Regions from separate parts of the Streptomyces sp. NBC_00691 genome, predicted to be linked through region 1. Evidence: riboswitches for the same ligand, from Rfam matches in the RefSeq annotation. Region 1 holds a riboswitch; each other region holds the start of a gene.
The links. Region 1 has a riboswitch for cobalamin ahead of OG392_RS09085 (cobalamin biosynthesis protein). Riboswitches for the same ligand answer to the same signal wherever they lie in the genome.
Positions count from the first base shown of each region.

Region 2: it holds a riboswitch for cobalamin, as region 1 does, so the genes downstream of both, OG392_RS24345 (ribonucleoside-diphosphate reductase subunit alpha) here and OG392_RS09085 (cobalamin biosynthesis protein) in region 1, are expected to answer to the same signal.
Region 3: it holds a riboswitch for cobalamin, as region 1 does, so the genes downstream of both, OG392_RS03885 (energy-coupling factor ABC transporter permease) here and OG392_RS09085 (cobalamin biosynthesis protein) in region 1, are expected to answer to the same signal.
Region 4: it holds a riboswitch for cobalamin, as region 1 does, so the genes downstream of both, cobN (cobaltochelatase subunit CobN) here and OG392_RS09085 (cobalamin biosynthesis protein) in region 1, are expected to answer to the same signal.

Region 1 is NZ_CP109007.1:2,017,785-2,020,838, reverse strand. Features, by position in the region: gene OG392_RS09090 (cobyric acid synthase) at 1-79, opposite strand, end outside; gene OG392_RS09085 (cobalamin biosynthesis protein) at 76-1,065, opposite strand; cobalamin riboswitch at 1,100-1,239, opposite strand; gene OG392_RS09080 (hypothetical protein) at 1,353-1,574, opposite strand; gene OG392_RS09075 (inorganic phosphate transporter) at 1,587-2,855, opposite strand.
Region 2 is NZ_CP109007.1:5,340,381-5,343,434, reverse strand. Features, by position in the region: gene mctP (monocarboxylate uptake permease MctP) at 1-187, shown strand, start outside; gene OG392_RS24355 (hypothetical protein) at 271-876, shown strand; gene OG392_RS24350 (GNAT family N-acetyltransferase) at 920-1,420, shown strand; cobalamin riboswitch at 1,475-1,606, shown strand; gene OG392_RS24345 (ribonucleoside-diphosphate reductase subunit alpha) at 1,740-3,054, shown strand, end outside.
Region 3 is NZ_CP109007.1:878,248-881,301, reverse strand. Features, by position in the region: gene cbiQ (cobalt ECF transporter T component CbiQ) at 1-749, opposite strand, end outside; gene OG392_RS03890 (energy-coupling factor ABC transporter substrate-binding protein) at 756-1,151, opposite strand; gene OG392_RS03885 (energy-coupling factor ABC transporter permease) at 1,148-1,846, opposite strand; cobalamin riboswitch at 1,876-2,109, opposite strand; gene OG392_RS03880 (hypothetical protein) at 2,256-2,531, opposite strand; gene OG392_RS03875 (PTS-dependent dihydroxyacetone kinase phosphotransferase subunit DhaM) at 2,730-3,054, opposite strand, start outside.
Region 4 is NZ_CP109007.1:3,939,429-3,942,482, forward strand. Features, by position in the region: gene cobN (cobaltochelatase subunit CobN) at 1-1,959, opposite strand, end outside; cobalamin riboswitch at 1,999-2,151, opposite strand; gene OG392_RS17720 (cobalamin biosynthesis protein CobG) at 2,227-3,054, shown strand, end outside.

The sequences.
Region 1 (3,054 bases):
AGCGGCAGATGCCGGCCGTCACGACGCTCTTGCCGGCGTCGGACGTGGTCCCGGCGACGAGCAGTCCCCCACCCCTCATGCGTTCCTCCGCTTCCGGGTCGACGCGGCCAGGGCGCCGATGATGATCCGGCCGCCCGCACAGGCGGCCAGAGTGAGTCCGGTGACCCGGCGCGACAGGCGTACGGCCCGGTCGATGTCGGTCACCTCGACGGCCCGCCCCTCACCGTTGAGCACCGGCCGGTACTCGACGCGGCCGCCGTACGACAGGGTGCCCCCGAGGCGGACGCCGAGGGCGCCCGCGAAGGAGGCCTCGACGGGGCCCGCGTTGGGGCTGGGGTGCTGCGCCGCGTCGGACCGCCAGGCCCGCAGCGCACCGCGCGGGTCTCCGCCGGCGACGGTCGCGAGGACGGCCGTCAGCCGGGCCCCGGGCCAGCCGGCCACGTCGTCGAGCCGGGCCGAGGCCCAGCCGAAGCGGCGGTGGCGCGGCGACCTGTGGCCGACCATCGCGTCGAGGGTGTTGACGGCCCGGAAGCCGAGGAGGCCGGGCACGCCCGCGACCGCGCCCCAGAAGAGGGCGCCGACCACGGCGTCGGAGGTGTTCTCGGCGACCGATTCGACGACCGCGCGGGCCATCGCGGGCCCGTCCAGGGACTGCGGGTCGCGCCCGCAGAGATGCGGCAGCCGCTCCCGGGCCACGTCCAGGTCCCCGGCGGCGAGCGCGCCGCCGATCGCGCGGGCCTCCCGCCCCAGGGTCGTACCGCCGACGACGGCCCACACGGAGGCGGCGGTCAGGGCGACGGCGGCGGCCGGCCGGTTCCGTACGGCCCGGGCGGCGAGCGCTCCGACGGCGACGGCGGAGCCGGCGCAGACGGCGGTGTGCAGGGCGCCCCAGCCGCGGTGGTCGTGGTGGAGGCGGTTCTCGACCGCGGCGGCCGCCCGGCCGAACGCGGCGACGGGATGTCCGCGGCGGGGATCGCCGACGAGCAGGTCGAGGGCGAGACCCGCGGCCGCTCCGTACGCGAATCCGTTCGGGGAAAGACGGCTGGCACTGCTGCGGCCGGGCATGGCGCATGTCCTCACTCAGGGTCCGCGCCCTGGATCGACGTGACCGGCGGCGAGAGTTCCTGACTCCCGGACCCCTCGGATCCGGTCACAGTGGCGGGACCGCGCCGGATTCGCACCGGACTTCCTCTGCTGCCGCCGTAATGGCCTCGGCAGTCCACCACGGCCCGAGAACAGCCGTCAACTCACCCTTGACCTGCATCGGGTCACTGTGCGAAGCACCACAAACACGACGGCGGGGCGGCCCGCACCCGAAGGTGCGGACCGCCCCGCCGGCCGGGCTCGGACCGTCAGGCGACGATCAGGTAGATGCCGTACGCGACGGCCGCCGCGCACAGGGCGAAGCAGGCGTAGGCGGAGGTACGGGCCAGGACCGCGGAGCCGCCGCGGGCGGCGGCCTCCTCCTGCTTGGTGAGGCCGACGATGCCGAGGGAGAAGAGGCCCACGAGGGCGACGGTCGCCACGAGGCTGACTCCGAAGACGGAGCCGAGAGCTGCCCAGTCGATCTTCATGTCGTTGGTTCCTTAGACCGTGGCGGCGGGGGCCGGGGGAGCGGTCGGGTCGGTGGGGGCCGGCGCGGGGATGGTGGCCTTGAGGTCTTCGTCCGTGACGGCGGCGAAGGAACCGGCGGCCGGCGGCGGGGTGACGGCCGCCATGGCCGTGGTCACGACGCCCGCGGGCTCGGCGTCGAGGTCGTCGGCGGTGACGTTGTGGTGGTCGACCGGCTTGCGGCGGGAGAGCGACCAGATGACGCCCGAGCCGGCGATCAGCAGGACCGCGACGGCGGCGATGCCCCAGGGGCCCTGCTTGGTGAGGAACTCGGCACCGGCACCGACCACGGCCGCGGCGGGCAGGGTCAGACCCCAGGCGACGAACATCCGGGTGGCGGTCGACCAGCGGACGACGCCGCCCTTGCGGCCGAGACCGGCACCCATCACGGCACCCGAGCAGGACTGGGTGGTGGAGAGCGAGAAGCCCAGGTGGGAGGAGGCGAGGATGACCGTCGCGGCGCTGGTCTGGGCGGCGAAGCCCTGCTGCGGCTGGAGGTCGGTGAGGCCCTTGCCCATGGTGCGGATGATGCGCCAGCCACCGAGGTACGTACCGAGGGCGATGGCGACACCGGCGGAGACGATGACCCACAGCGGAGGGTTCGAGCCGGGGGCGACGACACCCTGGGTGACCAGGGCGAGGGTGATGATGCCCATCGTCTTCTGGGCGTCGTTGGTGCCGTGGGCGAGGGAGACGAGACCGGCGGAGGCGATCTGGCCGGCCCGGTAGCCCTTGGCCGTGGCCTTCGCCTCGGGGTTGGCCTTGATCCTGTACGTCAGCTTGGTGGCGGCCATCGCGGCGAGGCCGGCGACGAGCGGCGCGGCGACGGCCGGGATGAGGACCTTGGTGACGATGGTCGGGCCGTTCACGGCCGACCAGCCGGCCGACATGACCGCGGCACCGATGAGACCGCCGAAGAGGGCGTGGGAGGAGCTGGACGGAAGTCCGAGCAGCCAGGTCAGGAGGTTCCAGAGGATGGCGCCGACCAGCGCGGCGAAGATCACCTCTGTACGAATGCCCTCTTCGTTGATGATCCCGCCGGAGATCGTCTTGGCGACCTCCACGGACAGGAACGCGCCGACGAGGTTCAGCGCGGCGGACATGGCCACCGCCGTCTTCGGCTTGAGAGCACCGGTCGAGATGGTGGTGGCCATCGCGTTCGCGGTGTCGTGGAAACCGTTCGTGAAATCGAACACGAGAGCTGTCACGACCACAATGGCGAGCAGCAGCGTGATGTGTTCCATTTACCCAGGCAATCGTTTGACGTCAGTGGCTGGACGAACGTAAGCAACCTGGGTGAACGGAAGATGAACTGGGTCGGGCGGTGTGGTGTCCCAAACCGGTGTCAACAGATTCCGCTTACGGTCCCGCAGGGCCGGCTGTCCACGATGCGGTCACCCCGCAACCCCGGGTAATCCGGGCCATCACCGGGCACATGCGACC
Region 2 (3,054 bases), 3.3 Mb from region 1:
CGAGATCGGCTACATCGGTCTCACCGCCTTCCTCCTCAACGTCCTCGTCACGGTCGTCCTGACCTTCGTCCTCAAGGCCGTCAAGGCCCCCGAGGGCATCGACGAGACCTCCCCGGAGGACTACACGGCCGACGCCGGCGACGCCGGGGTCAAGACGCTCCCGAAGGTCGGCGCCGAGACCCACTGATCGACCGCCGGACCTGACGAAGGCCGCCCTGCCTCCCCCGGAGGCATGGCGGTCTTCGCCTTTCCCGGGCGAGGATGCGGTACATGCGCACCGGACCACGCCTCGCCCTGCTCGCCCTGCTCCCCGTCGCCCTCGCCGTCACCGGCTGCGGCACCGAGACGGCGGGCGGGCGTCCGACGCCCGATCCGGCCGAGCTGGACGCCCGCGCCCGCTGGGCGCAGACCGACAAGGACCATGTGTACGTCACCGAGGCCGAGGGCTTCGAGGCCTCCCGCATGGCGTCGGGGGTCATCGGCGACGACGGCTTCCAGGTCGGTTACCTGCGGCGGGACGGCGTCCGGCTGACCGTCTCCGCCGAGCGCCGGCCCTTCTCCGAGAAGGAGTGCGCCGCGGCGAACACCGCCGGGCCGGACGGCTGCGTCCGGGACGGCGACCGCTGGTACCTGCGGTCCGCCGGGCAGCACGCCTACGTACGCGCCGAGAACGGGCTGCGCGTCGAGGTCGCCGCCCCGCTCACGGTGGACCGGAAGGCGCTCCGGGGGGCCGCCGAGCGCACCCACCGCGCCGGCGCCGCCGAACTCGACGCCGTCCTGCCGGAGCGGACCGGTGGCGGGGGCCCCGTCGAGCGGGGCGATCTGCCGCCGGTGGGCGACGGCGCCCCCGACAACTCGGTGGGGGCCGGTGGCTGAGACCCCCTGGGGCCCGCCGGGCCGCCGGAGGCACACTGCCCTCATGGACTTCACGATCAGGGCGGTACGGCCCGAGGAGTACGAAGCGCTCGGTGAACTCACCGCGGGGACCTATCTGGACGACGGACTGCTCGCGCACGGGGCGGAGGACGCGTATCTGCACGTGCTCCGGGACACGGCCCGGCGGGCGCGCGAGAGCGAGGTGCTCGTCGCCGAGGACGCCGACGGGCGGCTGCTCGGCGGGGTGACCTTCGCCACCGGCTCGACCCCGTGGGCGGACATCGCGGTCGAGGGCGAGGCCGAGTTCCGGATGCTCGTGGTCTCCCGGGAGGCCCGTGGGCGAGGCGTCGGAGAGGCCCTCGTACGGGCCTGCATCGAGCGGGCGAGGGCCCTCCCGGAGTGCCGCCGCATCGTGCTGTCCACGGACGCCACGATGGTCTCCGCACACCGGATCTACGACCGTCTGGGCTTCGTCCGCACCCCGGACCGGGACTGGGAGCCGATCCCCGATCACCGCCTGCGTACCTACTCCTTGGAGTTCTGAGCCGGGGGGCGACACAACATGTGGGGGGTGCCGCAAGCGGCGCCCCCCACATGTATGCTCATGCTCGCTGTCGACGCAGGGGAATCCGGCGCGAATCCGGAACTGTCCCGCAACGGTGTGCTTCGTACGGATACGACATATTCGGGCGAGGTGAGTCCGAGGACCTGCCGACAGCGCATCCGGTCCGTCCGTTCCGGGTGCCAACGACGTCCGGGCCTCGCGGAGTGGGCCGGTGGAAGCGTCGCGTCCGGCGTTACGGATGCCCGCATGCCCGCCTTCCCCCGCCGCGGCCCCGAGCCGAGCGAGGGAGAGCCCCCACGTGACCATCGCGCCCGCCGATCCGGCTTCCGCCGAGGCTTCCGCGGTCGAGAGCGACGGCCCCGGGACCGTGCTGCTGCGGACCCTGACCGACCTCACCGCCGATCTCGCCGACACCGACCCCGGCAAGGTGGCCGCCGCCGCGCTCCGCGGCCGCAGCGCCGTGGCGGACGAGGCGGAACTGCGCGAGCTGGCCACGGAGGCGGCCGCCGGTCTGATCGCCGAGGACCCGGCGTACTCCCGGCTCGCCGCCCGGCTCCTGACGATCACCATCGCCGACGAGGCCGCGAGCCAGGGCTCGTACCGCTTCTCGGCCTCCGTCGCCGTCGGTCACCGCGAGGGTCTGATCGCCGACCGCACCGCCGCGTTCGTGGCGCTGCACGCCGAGCGGCTCGACGCGACGATCGACGCGGCCGCCGACGACCGCTTCGGCTACTTCGGCCTGCGCACCCTCTACTCGCGCTACCTGCTGCGCCACCCGATCACCCGCAAGGTGATCGAGACCCCGCAGCACTTCATGCTCCGCGTGGCCTGCGGCCTCGCCGAGGACGACAGCGTCCGCGCGCTCGACGAAGTCACCGCCCTCTACCGCCTGATGAGCCGGCTCGACTACCTGCCGTCCTCCCCCACGCTCTTCAACTCCGGCACCCGCCACCCGCAGATGTCCTCCTGCTACCTCCTGGACTCCCCGCAGGACGAGCTGGACTCCATCTACGACCGCTACCACCAGGTGGCGCGCCTCTCGAAGCACGCGGGCGGCATCGGCCTCTCCTACTCCCGCATCCGCGCCCGCGGTTCGCTGATCCGCGGCACCAACGGGCACTCCAACGGCATCGTGCCGTTCCTCAAGACCCTCGACGCCTCCGTCGCCGCCGTCAACCAGGGCGGCCGCCGCAAGGGCGCCGCCGCCGTCTACCTGGAGACCTGGCACGCGGACATCGAGGAGTTCCTGGAGCTCCGCGACAACACGGGCGAGGACCAGCGCCGTACGCACAACCTGAACCTGGCGCACTGGATCCCGGACGAGTTCATGCGCCGCGTCAACGCCGACGCCGACTGGTCGCTGTTCTCCCCGGCGGACGTGCCCGAGCTGGTCGACCTGTACGGCGAGGAGTTCGACGCCGCCTACCACAAGGCCGAGGCCGCGGGCCTGGCCCGCAAGACGATGCCGGCCCGCGACCTGTACGGCCGGATGATGCGGACCCTGGCCCAGACCGGCAACGGCTGGATGACCTTCAAGGACGCCTCGAACCGGACGGCCAACCAGACCGCCGAGCCCGGCACGGTCGTCCACTCCTCGAACCTGTGCACCGAGA
Region 3 (3,054 bases), 1.1 Mb from region 1:
CACGGAAGGAGCCTTTCCAGTACGAGGGTGAGGGCGACGAGTCCGGTGAGCAGGACGCCCGTCGCGGCGAGGAACGGGCGGGAGAGCGCGCACCCGGGCACCAGGACCCGCAGCGTCCCGTCGTACCCGCGCCCGGCGAGCCCGGACTGCAGGCGCTGAGCCCGGTCGAAGGCCCGTACGAACGTGGTCGCACCGAGGCCCGCGAGAGAACGCCAGGTCGCGGCCCGCGTGGTGTGCCCGAGCCGGGCCGCCTGCGCCTGACGGATCTTGGACATCGCGTCGAGCAGCAGGAAGATGATCCGGTACATCACCAGCGCCACGTCCACCACCGGCGCCGGCACCCCCACCCGTACCAGCCGGGGAAGGACGTCGGACACCGGCGTCGTGAACGCGAAGAGCAGCACCCCGAGCGAGGCCGAAGCGGTCCGCAGCAGCAACTCGCCCGCGTGCGTCGGACCGTCCGGCGCGAGAGCGACGAGCCCCCGGGAGCCGCCCACCTCGAACAGCAGCGGGATCGCGCCCGTGACGCAGAAGCCGAGCGGGATCCGGAACGCCCGCCACAGCGCCCGGCCCGGCACACCGGCCGGACCGAGCAGCACCGTGAGCGTGGCCGCGGCGACGAGGACCGCGCCCGGCCACGGCGGCAGACCGACAGCGCACAGGGTGAGACCGAAGCCGAGCAGCGCCTTCTCGGCGGGATGGCGGCGGCGCCAGCGACTGCTGTGCGCCGCCGCGTCGATCGGCAGCATCGGCGGCTACGCGCCCGGCCCGCCGGGGGCTTCGCCACCGACGCCCGGCCCGGTTCCGCCGGCTCCGGCGCCCGGTGCGCCGGCCACCCCGGCCGTCTCGGCCTGCGCCGCCCCCTGGCGGCGGCCGCGCCGCAGCCCGAAGTAGTACGCCAGGACACCGGCACCGAGGGCCGCCTGCAGGGCGAACAGGGCCGACTCGATCTCCCCTGACGGCGGCTCGTAGAGCGGGCTGAACCACGGTTCGTAGTCCGGCTGGAGTTCCGTGATCGCGGTCTCGGCCTCCGCGTCGGCCCCCGTGAAGGGCTCCTCCTTGTGGTCCCCGAGTCCCAGCGCGAGCGGCAGGACCGCGAGCGCGACGACGACGAGCAGCAGCAGGGCGTTGATCTTCGCGTTCCGGCTCATCGCGCGATCGCCTCCTCGCGTCGCTCCGGCGTGCGCCCGGCGAGGACGCCGAGCCGGATCAGCTCGCCCTTGCTGGACTGGGTGAGCAGACGCATCACGAGCACGGTGAGCAGGCCCTCGCTGACCGCGAGCGGAATCTGCGTCACGGCGAAGATACCGCCGAACTTGGCGAGGGCGCCGGGGATGCCGCTGCCCGGGTCGGGGAAGGCGAGTGCCAGCTGGACGCTGGTGACGCAGTACGTGGACAGGTCGGCGACGAACGCGCCGAAGAAGACGGCGACCATCAGCGGCGCACCGAACCGGCGGAGCAGTGCGTAGGCCCCGTATCCCGCCCAGGGTCCGACGATCGCCATCGAGAAGACGTTCGCGCCGAGCGTGGTCAGCCCGCCGTGGGCGAGCAGCAAGGCCTGGAAGAGCAGCGTGATCGTCCCGAGGACGGCCATGATGGGCGGCCGGAACAGGATGGCACCGAGGCCCGTACCGGTGGGATGTGAACAACTCCCCGTCACGGAAGGCAACTTGAGTGCCGACAGGACGAACGTGAAGGCGCCGGCGGCGCCGAGCAGCAGGGTGGACTCAGGATGGGACCGCACTTCGCGGGTCAGCGCGCGGACTCCGTGGACGACGAACGGCGCGGACGCGACGCCCCAGGCGGCCGCGTGCACAGGGGGCAGATACCCCTCGGCTATATGCATGGTTGGGAGACCCTCTCCAGCACCTCGTGGATGGACAACGCACCCTGGCCGGTCTCCTGGCTGACGGTCATTCCGCCCGACTCCGCCTTCCCACACCACGCCGGTCTCCCGACGTGGTCCAGTGGCTTCCCCGAGGGTGTTCCCCGCGGGGGTGGAGCCGGACCTCCCGATCACAGTGGCGAGGGCCGCACCGGTACTGCACCGGTTTCCCGTACACCAAGGCCCTGTGACATTAGTGCGTTGACCAGGTACATCACAATGTGGGTGCTTGTAGGGTCCCCGCGGCGCCGCGCGGGAGCTCCCGGTTCCCGCTCCTGAGGGCGCTGGGCCTCCTCGATTCCCGCCGGTGGCGCCGCGGTCGTCCGGCGTTCCCGCCGGCGGTGCCGTGTACCTGCCGCTTTCCCGCCGCCTAGCTGTTCCTGGCGTTGCGTACGAGGGCCGCGATCGCACCAGGGGCCACGAGGACCGCTGCCACGAGTGCGCCGAGCAGCATGGGGTCGGGGCCGTCGTAGTCGGCCGACACCTCCGCGTTGGCGCCGAACAGGGCGGCGCCGATCACCAGCAGGGCCGAGACGCCGAGTACGCCCTTCGCCCACCCCCGGCGGGCGGACGGAGCGCGCAGGGGCACGAGTGCGACCAACAGCCACACCAGCGCGAAACCGACCATGATCGACAGACTGCCCATGTGCCCCTCCTTCACCACCTGGGCGGACCAGGTGGACCACGGGTGGACGCCGGCGCCCGGAGAGGCCCGGCAGCGCGGCCGTCTCATGGCCGCGACCTCCAAGAGTAGGTCGCACCCACGCGGCCACAGCGGCCGAGTTCCGGCCAAACGGCACCTGAAACCCGGCCACTTGAGGGGCCCCGCGCAGGTCCTGTGCCCTCACTCCTTGCGGTAGGCGTACGCCTCCGACGCTGCCGCCGCCACGGCGTCGAGGTCCCCGCCCGCGCTCGCCGTGACCAGGGCGGCGACCGTGCCCTCGACGAACGGCGCGTCCACGAGCCGGGCGCCCTCGGGCAGTTCGTCGCCCTCGGCGAGGAGGGCCTTCACGGTGAGCACCGCACTCCCCAGGTCGACCAGGATGGCCACACCGGAGCCCCGGTCGACGGCCTTCGCCGCCTCGGAGATCAGCTCGGAACTCGTCCCGAGGCCACCGTCGGGGGTCCCGCCGGCCGGGAGGACCGGAGCGAGGTCGCCGCCACCGGCG
Region 4 (3,054 bases), 1.9 Mb from region 1:
GCCGTCGACGTGCAGCAGGAAGTCGTCGAAGCCGTCGTCCTCGGGCCGCTGCTCCAGACCCAGGTCGTGGTCGAGCTTCGCGGCCTGGATCAGCGTCCAGATCTGGGCGCGGATCGCGGGCAGCTTCGCCGGGTCCATGGAGGAGATCTGCGCGTACTCGTCGAGCAGCTGCTCCAGGCGCGCGATGTCGCCGTAGGAGTCGGCGCGGGCCATCGGCGGCACCAGGTGGTCGACGAGCGTGGCGTGCACCCGGCGCTTGGCCTGGGTGCCCTCGCCCGGGTCGTTGACCAGGAACGGGTAGATCAGCGGGATGTCGCCGAGCGCGGCGTCGGGGCCGCAGGCGGCGGACAGGCCGGCGTTCTTGCCGGGCAGCCACTCCAGGTTGCCGTGCTTGCCCAGGTGGACCATGGCGTCGGCGCCGAAGCCGCCGTCCTCGGCGCGGGCGGCGATCCAGCGGTAGGCGGCCAGGTAGTGGTGGGACGGCGGGAGATCGGGGTCGTGGTAGATCGCGATCGGGTTCTCGCCGAAGCCGCGCGGCGGCTGAATGAGGATCAGGAGGTTCCCGCGCCGCAGCGCGGCGAGGACGATGTCGCCCTCCGGGTTGCGGGACCGGTCCAGGAACATCTCGCCGGGCGCCGGGCCCCAGTGCTCCTCGACATGGGTCCGCAGCTCCTCGGGGAGCGTCGCGTACCAGCGCTTGTAGTCGGCGGCCGGGATGCGGACCGGGTTCCTGGCGAGCTGCTCCTCCGTCAGCCAGTCCTGGTCGTGACCGCCGGCCTCGATGAGGGCGTAGATCAGCTCGTCGCCGTCGCCGGAGACGAGGCCGGGAAGGTCGGCCTCGGGGCCGAAGTCGTAGCCCTCGGCGATCAGCCGGCGCAGCAGCGAGACGGCGGAGGCGGGGGTGTCGAGGCCGACGGCGTTGCCGATGCGGGAGTGCTTCGTCGGGTACGCGGAGAGGACGAGCGCCAGCCTCTTCTCGGCGTTCGGGATGTGCCGGAGGCGGGCGTGCCGTACGGCGATCCCGGCGACGCGGGCCGCGCGCTCGGTGTCGGCGACGTACGCGGGCAGCCCGTCCTCGTCGATCTCCTTGAAGGAGAACGGCACGGTGATGAGCCGGCCGTCGAACTCGGGGACGGCGACCTGGCTGGCGGCGTCCAGCGGGGAGAGGCCCTCGTCGTTCTCCTCCCAGGCGGCGCGCGAACCGGTCAGGCAGAGGGCTTGCAGGATCGGTACGTCGAGCGCGGCCAGCGCGCCCGCGTCCCAGGCCTCCTCGTCGCCGCCGGCCTGTGCCTCGGCGGGCTTGGTGCCGCCCGCCGCGAGGACGGTGGTGACGATCGCGTCGGCGGTGCGGAGGCGGTCGAGCAGCTCCGGCTCGGGGGCGCGCAGGGAGGTCACGTACAGCGGGAGGGCCTGGGCGCCGGTGTCCTCGATCGCCTCGCACAGCGCGTCGACGAAGGCGGTGTTTCCGCTCATGTGGTGGGCGCGGTAGTAGAGCACGGCGACGGTCGGGCCGGTCGTGGTGCGGGCGGTGCGTTCCAGCGGGCCCCAGGTGGGGGCGGCCGCCGGGGACTCGAAGCCGTGCCCGGTGAGCAGGACGGTGTCGGAGAGGAAGCGGGCCAGCTGCTCCAGGTTGGCGGGGCCGCCGTGCGCGAGGTAGGCGTGCGCCTCGGTGGCGACGCCGACGGGGACGGTGGACGCCTCCATCAGCTGGGCGTCGGGGGCCTGTTCGCCGCTGAGGACCACCACCGGCTTTCCGGCGGCGCGCAGGGCGTCGAGGCCCTCCTCCCAGGAGCGGAGGCCGCCGAGGAGGCGGACGACGACGAGTTCGGCCTCGGCCAGGAGGCCGGCCAGTTCGGTGAGGGGGAGACGGGCGGGGTTGGCGAAGCGGTACTCCACCGGGCCGCCGGCCGCGCGGGCGCTGAGCAGGTCGGTGTCGGAGTGCGACAGCAGCAGAAGCATGGCGAGCGCAGGCCTTCCTCGGGGTTGTCCGCGCCCCGGGTGGTCGTGTGGATTGGCGGGAGTTCCTGACTCACCCGTTCCGGTTCGTGCCGAGGCACGTCCGGTACGGGCTCACAGTGGCGGGACCGCGCCGGATTCTCACCGGGCTTCCTCCCCGGGGTCCTGGGACCCCATGCCGTCTGCATAGTAGATCGTGCGGTCGGCGGGCCGGGAGGAGCCGGGGAGTCGGCCGGATCACACCCGGTGGTCGGCCGGTTCCCCGTCGGTATGCTCGCCGCCATGCCGCCCACCCCGCCCCCGACGCCCGAACCGGGCGAACCTCGTATACGGGACCGTGGCGACGCGTGCCCCGGGGCGCTGCGCCTGCACTCCGCCGACGACGGCCGCCTCGCCCGACTCCGCCTGCCCGGCGGCCGCTTGACGTCCCGTCAGGTCGAGACCCTGGCGGACGCGGCGGAGACCCTGGGCGACGGACGGCTCAGCATCACCTCACGCGGCAACGCCGAGCTGCGCGGCCTCGGCGACGACTGCGGGGCCGAGCTGGCGGCACTCCTCGACGAGGCGGGCCTGCTGCCCTCCCCCACCCACGAACGCGTCCGCAACATCGTCGCCTCCCCGGCCTCCGGCCTCGACGGACTCGGCGCCGCCGACGCACAGTTGTGGGCCCGCGAGCTGGACACCCACCTGCGCTCCGCGCCCTGGGCGGCGGCGCTCTCCGGCCGGTTCCTCTTCGTCCTCGACGACGGACGCGGCGACGTCGCCGGGCTCGGCGGGGATGTGACCTTGGTCGCAGTCGGCGGCGGAGAGGCCGAGCTGCACGTCGGCGGCCGGGCCGTCCGGCTCGCGAGCTCCGACGCGCCCGGCGCGGCCCTCGCGGTGGCGGGCGGCTTCCTGGACACGGCACGCAGGGCCGGAACCGGGGCCTGGCGGGTCCGCGAACTCCCCGAGGGGTACGCGGTGGACGTGGCGGCCTCGGGGGTGGGGTCCGAGCCCGTCCCCACGCCGGAACTTCCCCAGGGCCCTCCGCTCACCCCCGGAATCCTCGGGCCCGCCGCCCTCTCCGTCCTCGCCCCGCTCGGTCGCCTCACCGCCGCC